Regions from separate parts of the Streptomyces sp. CRN 30 genome, predicted to be linked through region 4. Evidence: riboswitches for the same ligand, from Rfam matches in the RefSeq annotation. Region 4 holds a riboswitch; each other region holds the start of a gene.

Region 1 (3,531 bases), on a different contig from region 4:
GCGATGGACTTCATCGGCCACGAGTTGCGTACGGAGCTGGCGGTGAGCCGGGGAGCACCGCGGCTCGGGGCCGGATATCGCTCGTCGGTGCCCGGGCTGTACTTCACGGGGCTGCCCGCGGCGGCCTCGTACGGGCCGGTGATGCGGTTCGTGTGCGGCACGGAGTTCGCCTCGCGGCGGCTGGTCAGGCACCTGGCGGCCGCCCACCGGTGAGCGGTGGGACGCGGTGCGTGCCACCGTGAACCGCGCTGTCCGGGGGCGGGAGTTCACGGTGCCGCAAGGGGGTACGTCGTCCGGTTAGCGCCGGACGGATGAGCCCTGCCGGTCCGTATTCTCTGATCATGACGCCGCGCACCGTGTACGCCCTCATCGCCACTGACCTGGACGGAACGCTGCTCCGCGGCGACCACACGCTCTCCGCCAGGTCCCGCTCCGCTCTCGCGAGAGCTGCGGCCGCCGGTGCGCGGCACCTGGTCGCGACGGGACGGCCCGCCCCACTCGTACGCCCCCTGCTGCGGGAGCTCGGCAGCAGGGGGCTTGCGGTGTGCGGGCAGGGCGCGCAGCTGTACGACGCCGGCGCGGATCGGCTGATCTGGTCCGTGACCCTGGACAGGGAACTCGCGGAGACCGCGCTGGAGAAGATCGAGGCCGAGGTCGGGGAGGTGTACGCGGCCGTCGACCAGGACGGGGCGGAGGGGAGCACCCTCATCGAGCCGGGTTACCTGATGCCGCAGCCGATGCTTCCCGCCGTACCGGTGCGGCGGCGCGAGGAACTGTGGGGCGCGCCCATCAGCAAGGTGCTGCTGCGTCACCCCACGCTGAGCGACGACGAGTTGACGGCGGCGGCCCGCCGAGTGGTCGGCTCGCTGGCGACGGTCACCATGTCGGGGCCCGGGACCGTCGAACTTCAGCCATGTGGCGTCACGAAGGCGACGGGCCTGGACAGGGCCGCCCGGCGGCTCGGGGTGAGCCCGGCGGACACCGTCGCCTTCGGTGACATGCCGAACGACATCCCCATGTTCGGCTGGGCCGCACGCGGGGTGGCCATGGGCAACGCCCACCCGGAACTCAAGGCCGTCGCCGACGAGGTGACCCTGTCGAACGAGGAGGACGGGGTCGCCGTGGTGCTGGAGCGGCTGTTTCCGGGGTGAGCGTTGCCGTGGCCGGGTGTGGCCACGCCGGGGAGCCGGGTCAGTACGGACCGAAGACGTTGTCGATCGAGCCGTACCGCGCGGCGGCGTAGTTGCACGCCGCCACGATGTTCGAGACCGGGTCGTACGGGTCGTACACCGTGCCGGAGACGTGGTACGCGGCGAACGTCGGGTCGATGACCTGGAGCAGGCCCTTGGACGGGGTGCCCGCCGCGGCGTTCGAGTCCCAGTTGTTGATGGCCTGCGGGTTGCCGGACGACTCGCGCATGACGTTGCGGTGGATGCCGTCGTACGTTCCCGGTATGCCGTTCTGCCCCATGACGTCCAGGGCCTCACGGATCCAGCCGTCGAGGTTGTCGGCGTAGGTCGTGACGGAGGCGGGGGTGACCGCGGTCGCCGTGTCCGTGCCGGACTCCCCGGCCGCACCGACCGTGAGTTCCAGACCCGGGCGGATGAGTTGCGGGTCGTCACCGACGACCGCGCGGTTGTCCTCGTACAGCTGTCGCCAGCCGCCGTCGACGGCGTGCTCGTCCGCGATCCCGGTGAGCGTGTCGCCCGCGAGCACGGTGTACGTCGGGGCGGCGGCCTGGGGTGCGGTCCGGACCTGGGCCGGCTGTGCGGCACTGGCGCTCGTCGCGCCCATGAGCGGAAGGGCGAGGGCGGCCGCACCGGTTCCGGCGACGGCGAGGACACCTCGGGCGAGCGGGCTGGTTCTGGGGCGGCGGTGCTTGCCTCGTGCGGGCATGGCGCGTTTCCTCTCCGGCGCCTGCGAGGTGAGCTGTCGGGTTCGGGCGGAAAGGTGCCCGGCCGTGCACGGCCCGCACGACGCATGACGAGCGGCGAGTGGTGTGCGCGGCTTCACCCCGAGCCGGTCCGGACCTACTGACCGGCGGCTTGCCTGGGTCCCCCGCTCCTGCCCTGCGTGAGTGAGTCGGTCAAAGGGGTCGCGGGCGGCGGCAGGATTCGGCGTTCCGCCCGGATGGACGTGAACGTATGCGAGAGCACACAGGTGAAACAAGGGTGGATGGGTGACGTGAGTCTCTCTGGTGACGTGCTGGCGGGGCTAAAGGAGATCGAAATGCCCGGTCGGTCGACTCCAACTTTCCTTCTGCAAAGGCAAAGTGCTCGCGCTTCGAAGGTGTGGTCACAAAGGCCCCCGTGTGACTCGACTCACGGGCTGGAAGGATCATGGGGGAAGGGTGTCCGTGCGGAGCGGCGACTGGGGGTGGCGTAAAGGTGGCAGGGAGTCACGGGGCGGTGACGGGAGGCTGCGCCCGTGACACATGGTCCGCACCGGGTATGCGGAGCGGGCGCGGAGCGGATGCGCCGGGTGTCGGGGATGATCACTCGGGGGCCGTGAGGAGAGCCGCCGGTGGAGCCGTGTGGGTCGAGGCATGTCCGTACGTATCAGCTGATCAAGAACATGACCGGTGTGTGCCGATGCCGCCCGGGGTGGACCGGTGGGCGCTCGTGGTGATCGAAAGGTGACCGGATACGCTGACTCGGGTGATGGCAGCGACAGATCGACAAACTATGTCATCGACCTTGAGACCGTGACCGTCCGTGTGACCGACCGTATGACCGTCAGCAGACGTCAGCAGACAGGAGACCTCTCGTGACCGTCGTCGAGCCGTTCGGGCTGAGCGTGCGGGACCAGGCTCTGGAAGCCGATGTCCAGGCCGGATTGACGGCCGTCGAGGAAGGTTTGTTCGAGGCCACGAAGAGCGAGGTCCCCTTCATCCAGGAGGCCGCGCAGCACCTGCTGAAGGCGGGCGGGAAGCGGTTCCGGCCGCTGCTGGTGATGCTCGCGGCGCAGTTCGGGGACCCGCACGCGCCGGGCATCGTGCCCTCCGCCGTGGTCGTCGAGCTGACGCACCTGGCCACGCTGTACCACGACGACGTGATGGACGAGGCGGACGTGCGCCGCGCGGTGCCGAGCGCGAACGCCCGCTGGGGCAACTCCGTCGCCGTGCTGACCGGGGACTTCCTGTTCGCCCGGGCCTCGCACGTGGTGGCCGACCTGGGGCACGAGGCGGTCCGGATCCAGGCCGAGGCGTTCGAACGGCTGGTCACCGGGCAGATCCTGGAGACCGTCGGGCCGCGCGACGGGCGGGACCCCATCGAGCACTACCTGGAGGTCCTCGGCGGGAAGACCGGCTCGCTGGTGGCCGTCTCCGGACGGTTCGGGGCGATGATGTCCGGCGCCGACGAGACGGTCGTGGACGTGCTGACGCAGTACGGGGAGCGGCTGGGCATCGCGTTCCAGCTGGCGGACGACGTGCTGGACGTCGCCTCCGACACCCGCGAGTCGGGGAAGACGCCGGGGACCGATCTGCGTGAGGGTGTCCCCACGATGCCGGTGCTGCGGCTGCGGGAGCGG
Region 2 (3,531 bases), on a different contig from region 4:
GCGCGGAGCCCGGCATTCGGGATACGGAAACCGGCCACGGTACCTCCAGGTGGAGTAGGTCAGACCTCCATTATGGTCGGCCTGTGTGACAGCCGTCGCTTCCGGCCGTCACATCCGTACGCCCCGCACGCCACACGCGGCGCGCCGGCCTCGCCGTCAGGCCACCGCCGCGATCCGGGTCCTGATGTCGGCCGGCGACAGCGTCCCCTTGGCCGTGACGTGGTCGCCGGAGGACTCGCCGCGCAGCCGGCGGCCGATCCACGGCACCAGGTACTCCCGCGCCCAGTGCACGTCGTCCCGGCGGACCTCCAGCGTGCCGCGCGGCGGCAGTGGCGGCCAGGGCTGGTCCGGGTCGGCGGGCACCGGCAGGCCGAGGAGCTGCCCGGCGCGGAGCGCCACGCGCGTGTGCCCCTCGGGAGAGAGGTGCAGCCGGTCGTTGTCCCAGGCCCGGCGGTCCTGGACGCTGCGCAGCGACCACAGGTCGAGCACGGGGCAGCCGTAGCGGTCGGCAACGGCCCGCACGTGCCCGTTGTACGTCGCGATCTTGCCCCGCAGGTGCTTGAGGACCGGTATCCCGCGGGTGTCGAACCCGGTCGTCACCAGGACCGTCCCGGCCGTCGCGGTGAGCGCGGCGACCGCCCGCTCGAACCGCTCGGCCAGCTCGTCGGGGTCGGTGCCCGGCCGGATGATGTCGTTACCCCCCGCGCAGAACGACACCAGGTCGGGTGCGAGCTCGGCGGCCCGGGGTACCTGGTCCTCGACGATGCGGTCGAGCAGCCGGCCGCGCACGGCCAGGTTGGTGTAGGTGAAGTCGCCCTCCGGCCGCCGGTCGGCGAGGAGGACGGCGAAACGGTCGGCCCAGCCGACGAACGCCCCGTCCGGGCCGCGGTCGCCGACGCCCTCGGTGAAGCTGTCGCCCACCGCCACGTACGACCCGATGACTGCTCTCTCGTCGCTCTTCTCACTCTTCGAATCGTCCACGTCGGCCCATGATTCACCTCTGTTTGTGACCTACGCGACCGTAGGCAGGGGTTGACGGGCGGTGAGAAAAGCCACTCCTAAAGTGTTCACCAATTCCGGAATAAGCGCGGCCCGCCGCAGAAGCGGCGGGCCGTGCTCGCGGGGAGCGGAATTCAGACGGAGACGCCCTGCGAGCGCAGGTACGCGATCGGGTCGATGTCCGAGCCGTAATCCGGCGTGGTGCGGATCTCGAAGTGCAGGTGCGGTCCGGTCACGTTGCCGGTGGCGCCGGAGAGACCTATCTGCTGCCCGGCGGTCACGGAGTCACCGCTGGAGACGGAGAGCGCGGACAGGTGGGCGTACTGGGCGTAGTGGCCGTCGGCGAGCTGGATGACGACCTGGTTGCCGTACGCGCCGCCCCAGCCGGCGGAGACGACGGTGCCGGCGCCGACGGCCTTCAGCGAGGTGCCGGTCGGGACGACGAAGTCGGTGCCGGTGTGGTAGCCGCTGGACCACATGGAGCCGGACTGGTGGTACGGGGTGCCGACGGTGCCGCCGCTGACGGGCGAGACGAAGCCGGCGGAGGTGTCGTCCGTCGCGGCCGCCGCGGTCTTGGCGGAGGAGGCCGTCGCGTTCGTCGTGCCGGCCTTGTCGCCGCCGTCGAGGGTGAGCTTCAGACCGGGGCGGATCAGGGCCGGGTCGTCGCCGATGGCGTCGCGGTTGTCGGCGTAGAGCTGCTTCCAGCCGCCGTCGACGTCCTGGGCGTCGGCGATCTTCACCAGGGAGTCGCCGGCCACGACGGTGTACGTGTCCTGCTGCGCGTCGGCGGCGTGGGCGCCGGCGGCTCCGATCAGCGGCAGCGCGAGCGCGGCGCCGCCGGTTCCGGCGGCGGCGATGGTGCGGGCCAGGCGGCTGGTCCTGGTACGACGGTGCTTACCCTTCGCGGGCATGTCGAGTTCCCTCTCCGGCGCCTGCGAGGTGAGCTGTCGGGTTCGGGCTGGAGATGCCCGGCCGTGCCGTGGGCGCGGCTTGACCCCTAGCCGTCCCGGGAACCGGAACAGGCGGTCGTACCTGTGGGTCCCCCGCTCCTGCCGTGACGGGTGGTGAGTGGGTTCGGGCTCCGGGCGGCGGCAGGATTAGGCGTCCGTCCGGATCGGTGAGGAACGTAAGGGACCAGGACGCACAGGGACAAGCGTGGGTTGCGCGGGAAGGGTGTTCCGCTTGATCCACCGCGAGGAAGATCCGTCACCCTCCGTGCACCGCGGCCGGGCCGCCGGGGGTGAACGCCCATGACAGGGCCCTGTTTTGCATGGGCATGAAAAGGGGCACAACGTCACGGATCTCGCATATCTATGACGCTGCTCACGTGCCCCGATCCGTCGGGCACGGGATCGGGGCACGTCAGGGCATACCGTTCTATTCGGACCGCGCTAGCCGGCCGGCACCGTCACGACCGCCTGCGCCGTACGAACTCGCTCGCGGCCTGGCGCCCCTCCTCGACCAGCGCCTCCCTTGCCTCCTCGCCGATGCCGAAGTCGGTGATGCCGACGTTCTGACAGGCCACGGCGAACGTCCGGTCCCGGACCCCCGGCCGCTCCAGGCTCGTCTGGTCCCGGCCCACCAGGGCCGTCGCCACCACCTGTTGCAGCAGGCGCAGCACCGGGGACATCACCACGGCCGCGGCCGGGAAGAGCTGTGCGATCCCGGCGGGCAGCTCGGGCAGGATGCGCACGCCGATCGTGTCCCACCGGGCGGGTTTTCCGTCGGTGCGGTCCCAGGTGTCCACGGCGAAGTTGGACAGGATGCCCCCGTCCACGATCACCGACTGCTCGCCGGTCGCGCGGTGGGTCAGGGTGCACGGCCGGAAGTAGAACGGGATCGACAGCGAGCAGCGGACCGCGTCGGCGACCTTCTGCTCGTCGGGGTCGAGGTCGTAGAGCCAGTAGTCCCAGGGGAGCCTGAGCAGCCGTCCGTGGGTCACATCCGTGGCCATCACGACCAGTTTGTACCGTTTGTTCTCCGGCAGGTCGCTGTCGCCCTCCGGGTCGTCGTAGCGGAGCTGGCCGAAGGTGGTGACGCCGAGGTCGCCCAGTTCCCGCTCCAGCCAGTCGCGGATCCAGTCGCCCCGGTAGGCGCCGCGCCCGCCGAGGAGGGAGATGCCCTCGCTCAGCAGCGGCAGGCCGGGCGGCCCGCGGTCGGGGATGCGGGTCAGGTCCAGGCGGTTCATGATGTCGCGCAGTTCCTTGGGTCCCACCCCGGCGGCCACCAGGGCCGCGGCGATGGCGCCCACGGACGTACCGGCGACCCGGGGAAAGGCGTAGCCCTCCTCCAGCAGGCCGATGACGGCGCCCGCGGCACCCAGGCCGCGTACTCCGCCGCCCTCCAGGACGAGGTCCGCCTTGAGGTCGGTCGCCATCACACTCACCTCCTACGGTTTCCCTGCCACGTTCCACGGCCAGAACGCGTTCTCCACCCCGGACAGGGCCGTGCGCAGCTCCGGGTGGTGCCGCAGCAGCACGCTCACCATGGTGTTGTCGTCGATCCAGCGCAGCCCGGCCTTCGAGTACACCT
Region 3 (3,531 bases), on a different contig from region 4:
GGACCGACGACCTCTTCGTCTCCTGGGAGACCCTCACCCACGCCGGCAACCCGGGCCGATGACCCCGCCGGACGACCCGGCGGATACCGCGGACGAGGGGCGCGCGATACGCGTGTGACGAGCACCCCGCGGATGGCGTACACTGAAGACACAACGACGCGGGGTGGAGCAGCTCGGTAGCTCGCTGGGCTCATAACCCAGAGGTCGCAGGTTCAAATCCTGTCCCCGCTACTGAAGGCCGGAGGCCGGAATCCGACAGGGTTCCGGCCTCCGGTGCGTTTCCCCGCAGGCTCCCACGCGCCCGCGTTCATCCGTACGGCCCTCTGCGCTCGCCGCCCGCCCCCGCTCCGGGAACCCTGGACTGGCGGGACGGGAAGCGGCGGCGGGTACAGGTTGGCGGGAGGCGAGACGTGCGGCCTGGTGACGTGGGCGAGGGACCGTACGCCAGGGCCGGCGGCCGGCTGCCCGGCGATCCGGTGCCCGACCCCGGCCTCGGCGACGACGGCTCCGGAGCGACCCGGCTCCCGGGGCGCGCGGAAGGACGGCGGTTCACCTCCGCCCACACCCTCGTGCGCCTGCTCCCCCTGCTCCTCGTCGTCGTCGCCGTCGTCTACGACCTCCTCACCCCGCGCTACTTCACCGCGGGCCCCCTCTACACCGCCGCTCCGCTGCTCGCCGCGCCGCTCTACTCCCGGCGCGGCACCCTGTTCACCGGCATCGCCGTCGTCGGCGCGGTCATCGGCCTCCAGCTCTCCAAGGGCGTCGCCCACTACATCGACTCGATCACCGAGCTGGTGACCATAGCGACCGTCGCCGCGCTCGCCGTCCTCGTCAACGGCTTCGTCCGCCGCACCGACGAGCGGCTCGCCACCGCCCGCGAGATCGCCGAGGCGGCCCAGCGCGCCGTCCTGCCCCAGCCCGTCGAACGGCTCGGCGGCTTCGAGATCGCCGCCTGCTACGAGGCGGCCCAGGCCGACGCCTTCATCGGCGGCGACCTCTACGCGGTGCAGGACAGCCCGCGCGGCATCCGCCTGATCGTCGGGGACGTACGCGGCAAGGGGATGGGCGCGGTGGCCGCCGTCGCCGTCGTCATCGGGGCCTTCCGCGAGGCCGCCGAGCAGGAGGCGTCCCTGGAGGCGGTCGCCCAGCGGCTCGAACGGGCGCTGGCCCGCGAGGGCACCCGCCGCGAGGGACTCGACGCCTTCGAGGGGTTCACCACCGCCGTCCTCGTCGAACTCCCGCACGGCGACGGAGTCGTCCGCGTCGTCAACCGCGGCCACCCGCCACCGCTGCTGCTCTACGCCGACGGCCGCCTGCGCATGCTCAGCGCCCGCGAGCCCGCGCTGCCGCTCGGCATGGGCGAACTGGGCGTCTGGCCGGACCGCGCCGAGGAGACCACTTTTCCCAGCGGTGCCACCCTGCTGCTCTACACCGACGGTCTCTCCGAGGCCCGCGACGCCGACGGCGAGTTCTACGACCCGTGCGTCCGGCTCACCGGCCGCAGCTTCCGGCACCCCGAGGCGCTCCTCGACGTCCTCGCCGCGGACGTGCGCCGGCACTCCGGGGGCGGCATGGCGGACGACATGGCGCTGCTCGCCGTACGCCGTCCCTGACCGTTGTCACCGGGGGTGACGTGCCGAGCGCCCTCCGCATAACAACTGAGGCACGGTCAGCTTCAAGGGGTGGCGTAGATCGATTCCGTGGTGTGGCGGTACCGGGTCAACTCGCCCGGTTTTCGCCGGTCGTGCGGCCTTGGTTCCGGCGGGATCCCTTAATGATCAAGGGGAACGGCTTGGAATACGCACCTCGTGTCTATTAACGTTCGATAACGCAGCGCGGTCGTCCCAGCCGTCACAGAAGGCGGCTCCGTGCGCACGCGCCGAATCCCGTCAAAGGGAACCGGGGAACCACCACCTTGGGGTGAATCGCTCGTCCACGGCTGTGGAGACCACAGCCCGTATACGCGCGTAGGAGACCTTCCTGCTCCGAACCCGTCAGCTAACCCGGTAGGCGAGAAGGAAGGAAAGGAGTACGCCCACGTGGCGTCCAACCGGCCTGCCCCCGAGGCCCCGTTCCTGCCGGCCCAGCACGAGGGCGACACCTTCGGCTACGGCGGCTACCGCCCCGACGAGGGTCCCTTCGAGGAGTGGAACCCCACCGCCGAGTCCATCCGGCCCGTGCGCGGCAAGCACCGCGTCGCCAAGCAGCGCGGCGGACTCGCCCGCAGCTCCACCGTCCTCGGCGTCGGTGTCATAGCCGCCGTCGGCGCCGGCGGCATGGCCAGCGCGCAGACCGGCAAGCCGCCGGTCTCGATATCCATGCCCGACCTGCCGAACGTCGGCTCGCTCATCTCGGACGACGACGAGGCGGCCGCCGACGACACCGCCGTCGCCCCGCTCAGCTCCATCGCCGCCGTCGGCGCCGTCGCCTCCGACAGCGGTGAGGAGAGCGCGGACGCCGGCCAGGCACTGGTCGGGCGGATCATGGCGCAGGCCGAGCAGCAGCAGGACCAGGTCGACACCAAGGCCGCCGAGGAGGCCGCCGCGGCCGCCGAGAAGAAGGCCGCCGAAGCCGCCGCCGAGGCGGAGAAGAAGGCCGAGGCCAAGGCCGCCGCCGCCAAGAAGAAGGCGGAGGAGGAGGCCGCGAAGAAGGCCGAGGCCGAGCGGCTCGCCAAGCTCGCCGCGCAGTACGCCCTGCCGACCTCCTCGTACACGATCTCCTCGACCTTCGGGCAGGCCGGCGCGTACTGGTCCTCCGGCTACCACACCGGACTCGACTTCGCCGCCCCCACCGGCACCCTCATCAAGGCCGTCCACACCGGGACGATCACCGAGGCGGGCTGGGCCGGCTCCTACGGCTACCGCACGATCCTCACCCTCGACGACGGCACCGAGCTGTGGTTCTGCCACCAGTCCTCGATCAGCGTCAGCGTCGGCCAGCAGGTCAACACCGGCGACGTCATCGGCCGCGTCGGCGCCACCGGCAACGTCACCGGCGCCCACCTCCACCTGGAGGTCCACCCCGACGGCGCGGCCTCCGGCATCGACCCGATGGCCTGGCTGCAGAGCAAGGGCCTCAACCCGTAGGACCGTCCCGCCCCGAGAACCCCGGCGGTCCTGGCGACGACCCCCCGACGTCAGGGCTGCCGGTTCGGCGGGCCGTCGCCGTCCCGCGGTCGTCGCGGTCCGTGGCGGTTCACGGCCGGTACGGGTTGCAGGCGTACGGCTGGGGCACATACGGCTGGGGCACGTACGGCGGCGGGCGGTACGCCGCGGGCGGCGCGGCCGGCTGCCCGTACACGCCGTACACCGGCCAGGGCGGGACCGTCACCGGAACCGGCGGAGCCGTGGCCCGCGCCGCGTGGTCCAGCGCCGGACGCGCCACCTCGCGCCGGCTCCACAGCCGCTCCAGCAGCTCCCGCTCCCGTACGGCGAAGTCGGCGCCCACCCGGCCGCCCCGGGCCCGGTGCCGCAGCAACGCCAGCGACGTCGCGTACGCCTCGTACTCCGCCACCGCCCGCGCCGCCTCCTT
Region 4 (3,531 bases):
CCGGCCCAGGGACCGGCCGACGGACGGGCCGTCTCGACACAGTTGTTCGCTCCGGTGCTGTAGCTGCTGCGCAGCCACCGCACCCCGTGCAGTCGCGTACTGGATGGAAGGTGCCTGGACGGGATGTGCCTGTGCGGGATGTGCCTGGGCGGTGCGGGCATGGTGCCTCCTTACGCGCCGGCCGCTGTCGCGGCGAGGAAATCCAATGAGTCGTCGGGCGAAAGGGCGTGCACTTGCAGGGCGTTGAAGGCCTCGGTGTAGGCCTCCAGGTCTTCTTTCCGTTCGAGATAGAGGCTACTCGTCAAGTGGTCGAGAACAACCACGTCGAGATCCGAAGTGCTCGAAAAGGAGAAAATAACGAAAGGACCAGTGACTCCGATGTGGGCTCCGGCAGCGAACGGCAGTACCCGCAGGCCGACATGAGGCAGACGGGCCGCGTCGACCAGCCGCTGGAGCTGCCGGGCCATGACCCCCGGACCGCCCACCTCCCGGCGCAGTACCGCCTCGTCCAGTACGGCGCTGAGGCGCAGGGGCGTGGGGGAGCGCAGGACGTCCTGCCGGGCCAGCCGCACCTCCACCAGTGCGTCCACCCGCTCCTCCGACAGGCCGTCCATCGCGGCGCGGGTCACCGCACGGGCGTACTCGGGTGTCTGGAGCAGGCCGGGGACGACGGTGGTCTCCAGTGTGCGCATCGCGCTCGCCTGGGACTCCAGGCTGATGAAATCGCGGTAGTCCGGCGGGAGCACGCCGCGGTAGGCGTGCCACCAGTGGTGCCGGCCGCCGTCGTCCTCGGAACCCGCGAGTGCCAGGACGACCCCGCGCAACTGGTCGTCCGCGACGCCGTACACGTCCAGAAGTAACCGCACGTCCGCCGGTTTCGCGCCGCTCGTGCCCGTCTCGATACGGCTCACTTTCGACTGGTGCCAACCGGCGAGGCGAGCCGCCTCACCGCTGGTGATCCCCGCAGACGTGCGCAGGGCACGCAGTTCGGCACCCAGTTTTCGACGGCGCACCACGGGCCCGTGCCGCATGGGAGAACTCCTTTACTCCTTTTGAGTCGCCCAAAAAAGGTCTGCCGTCGCAGAGTTCACCGCTTCGAGCGACAGATATATGCATATCTTGGTGGATCGCCACCCTTCACCGGCTCGGTGGTGGCAGGCTGGCGACGAAGCACAGTCCGGGACCGTACTCGAAACCAGTCGCTCCGAACCATCCGCTCCGCGTCGGGTCCCGTCGGAAAGGGTTGAGGTCGCCATGGCAGACCACCTGGAAGCATCCGTCACTCTGCCGAGCGAACCCGCGTCGGTCTCGGCCGCCCGGACCTATGCCGTCGGCACGCTCGCGGAGTGGGGGCTCGCGGCGGGCACGGAGGTGTCCGACACCGTCCGGCTCATCGTCTCGGAGCTGGCCACCAACGTCGTGCAGCACACCCTGGGGCAGTCGCCGTTCTTCACGGTGGACCTGACGCTCGACCGGGACGAGCACCTGCGCGTCGGCGTCACCGACAGCCATCCACGCTTTCCGAAACGGCTGCCGGCCGCTGTCCAGCAGGACAACGGCCGGGGCATGGTGATCATCCGGTGGCTCGCCGCGGAGTGCGGCGGAAGACTGCGGGTCCGCCCCACCGGGGAGGGCGGCAAAACCGTCTCGGTGGAACTCCCGTGGACGGCAGGACGGGAACGCGTCCCGGGCGACCGGCGCGAGCCACGTCACGCCTGAGAGCGCCCGTGCGGGCGCGGCGGACCCGAGGGAGCGCGACGGACCCGAGGGGGTGACCGCACGTCAGGGAGGCGGTCACCCCCTCGGGTGGCTCACTTGACCCGTCCGTACCAGACGCTCTTGCTCCAGATCTTCTGCAGCCGCACCACGTCACCGGTCTTCGGGGCGTGCCAGATCTTCCCCTTACCGGCGTAGATGCCGACGTGGTACACGCTCCGGCCCGAGTGGAAGAACACCAGGTCACCGGCCTTGCGGCTGGACGCGGAGATATGGCGCGTGCGGTTGTACTGCTGGGCCGCCGTGCGCGGCAGCTTCTTGCCGGCCTTCTTGAACGAGTACAGCGTCAGCCCGGAGCAGTCGAAGCGGTGCGGTCCGGTGGCCCCGTAGCGGTACGGGGCGCCCTTCTTGGAAGCCGCGATCTTCAGCGCCTTCGTCGCAGGGGCCGCCGCGGCGGCCTCGGAGGCGACACCGGGAACGACGATCGAGCCGCCGACGGCGGCGATGGTCAGGGCCGAGGCCGTACCGGCGCGGGCCATGAGCGACGGGACACGATTGAGCGCAGTCATGCGCAACCCTTCGTCAGCCGCCTGTGAAGGATGACCTGTCGGATTCGGGCTGGCGAAGTTGCCCGGCCGCACGGATGCGGCTTCACCCCAAGGGCTGCTCGGCCCGGCCATGGCGCGACCGTGCCGGCGACCCGTCGTGCTCGGGTCCTCCACTCCTGCCGATCCACTCCTGTCGACCGGTCATCCGGGCGGCGGCAGGACTCGGCGTCCGCCCGGATCGCCCCGCCGCGGTGGCGGGGTCTTGTCGTCAGACAGGGATCTTGACGCACCTGAGCCGCTATAACCCAACGGAACGTGGAGTTTGTGTTGTTACTCACCACTCATCCGTTCGGGTGGACGGCTGCCCGTTCGGGCCGGCGCGGCAGCTGTGGACCACCCCCCGACCAGCACCGGAAGGCTGCGCTCCGCTTCATCCCCGGGCGCCGTACGCAAGCCGGACGGGCCCGGAGGACGACGCTTTCGTACGCCGAAAGGGGGTACGCCGTTCGGTCCACCGCGTCGGCGGCGAGGACGCGCCCCCGTACGGTCACGCCACGGCAAGGCCAGGCAAAGGGACGGCCAAGAAGTCGCCCGGGGCAACGAGGAGTGATCTTGCCGGGGTTAACGTGACCGAAACCCGGCGCAACTAGCCTGCCACTCCGGCCACCTGCGACGTTGCCCCGTGGCTTCGGCAACCGGACCCCGCACGGTCCGGTCGGAGGAGTGTGAGGTGGGACGTGCAACTGACCCCGCATGAGCAAGAGCGGCTGCTGATCCATGTGGCGGCCGACGTCGCGGAGAAGCGCAGGGCCCGGGGGCTCAGGCTCAACCACCCCGAGGCCGTCGCCCTCATCACCTCGCACATCCTGGAGGGTGCCCGGGACGGCCGTACCGTCGCCGAGCTGATGTCCTCCGGCCGTGAACTGCTCACCCGGGACGACGTGATGGAGGGCATCCCGGAGATGCTCCACGATGTCCAGGTCGAGGCGACCTTCCCGGACGGCACCAAGCTCGTCACCGTCCACGACCCGATCGTCTGACGGGGGCCACCGTGATTCCCGGAGAGATCCTCTTCGCCGACGGCCCGATCGTGTGCAACGCGGGCAGCGAGACCACCCGGCTGACCGTCCTCAACGCGGCCGACCGGCCCGTCCAGGTCGGCTCCCACTACCACTTCGCCGAGGCCAACCCCGGGCTGGAGTTCGACCGCGCCGCGGCCCGCGGGAAGCGGCTCAACATCGCCGCCGGTACGGCCGTACGCTTCGAG

Evidence for each region. A riboswitch is a leader RNA that binds a small molecule or an ion and turns the genes downstream of it on or off. The one in region 4 is predicted to bind cyclic di-AMP.
Region 1: another riboswitch for cyclic di-AMP. It lies ahead of UW392_RS21295 (LysM peptidoglycan-binding domain-containing protein); the one in region 4 lies ahead of UW392_RS40875 (C40 family peptidase).
Region 2: another riboswitch for cyclic di-AMP. It lies ahead of UW392_RS56960 (LysM peptidoglycan-binding domain-containing M23 family metallopeptidase); the one in region 4 lies ahead of UW392_RS40875 (C40 family peptidase).
Region 3: another riboswitch for cyclic di-AMP. It lies ahead of UW392_RS05550 (M23 family metallopeptidase); the one in region 4 lies ahead of UW392_RS40875 (C40 family peptidase).

What each region holds. Positions count from the first base shown of each region.
Region 1 is NZ_JAVRHI010000202.1:28,925-32,455, reverse strand. Features, by position in the region: gene UW392_RS21305 (FAD-dependent oxidoreductase) at 1-213, shown strand, start outside; gene UW392_RS21300 (HAD family hydrolase) at 342-1,151, shown strand; gene UW392_RS21295 (LysM peptidoglycan-binding domain-containing protein) at 1,192-1,896, opposite strand; cyclic di-AMP (ydaO/yuaA leader) riboswitch at 1,902-2,098, opposite strand; gene UW392_RS21290 (polyprenyl synthetase family protein) at 2,767-3,531, shown strand, end outside.
Region 2 is NZ_JAVRHI010000500.1:10,983-14,513, reverse strand. Features, by position in the region: gene UW392_RS56970 (MBL fold metallo-hydrolase) at 1-38, opposite strand, end outside; gene UW392_RS56965 (SGNH/GDSL hydrolase family protein) at 157-981, opposite strand; gene UW392_RS56960 (LysM peptidoglycan-binding domain-containing M23 family metallopeptidase) at 1,134-1,910, opposite strand; cyclic di-AMP (ydaO/yuaA leader) riboswitch at 1,914-2,069, opposite strand; gene UW392_RS56955 (patatin-like phospholipase family protein) at 2,408-3,376, opposite strand; gene UW392_RS56950 (peroxidase family protein) at 3,389-3,531, opposite strand, start outside.
Region 3 is NZ_JAVRHI010000057.1:16,421-19,951, reverse strand. Features, by position in the region: gene UW392_RS05565 (alginate lyase family protein) at 1-62, shown strand, start outside; tRNA gene UW392_RS05560 (tRNA-Met) at 158-231, shown strand; gene UW392_RS05555 (PP2C family protein-serine/threonine phosphatase) at 411-1,613, shown strand; cyclic di-AMP (ydaO/yuaA leader) riboswitch at 1,868-2,028, shown strand; gene UW392_RS05550 (M23 family metallopeptidase) at 2,040-3,086, shown strand; gene UW392_RS05545 (PrsW family intramembrane metalloprotease) at 3,196-3,531, opposite strand, start outside.
Region 4 is NZ_JAVRHI010000380.1:373-3,903, forward strand. Features, by position in the region: gene UW392_RS40860 (DUF397 domain-containing protein) at 1-161, opposite strand, end outside; gene UW392_RS40865 (helix-turn-helix transcriptional regulator) at 171-1,031, opposite strand; gene UW392_RS40870 (ATP-binding protein) at 1,255-1,719, shown strand; gene UW392_RS40875 (C40 family peptidase) at 1,812-2,285, opposite strand; cyclic di-AMP (ydaO/yuaA leader) riboswitch at 2,289-2,502, opposite strand; gene UW392_RS40880 (urease subunit gamma) at 3,002-3,304, shown strand; gene UW392_RS40885 (urease subunit beta) at 3,316-3,531, shown strand, end outside.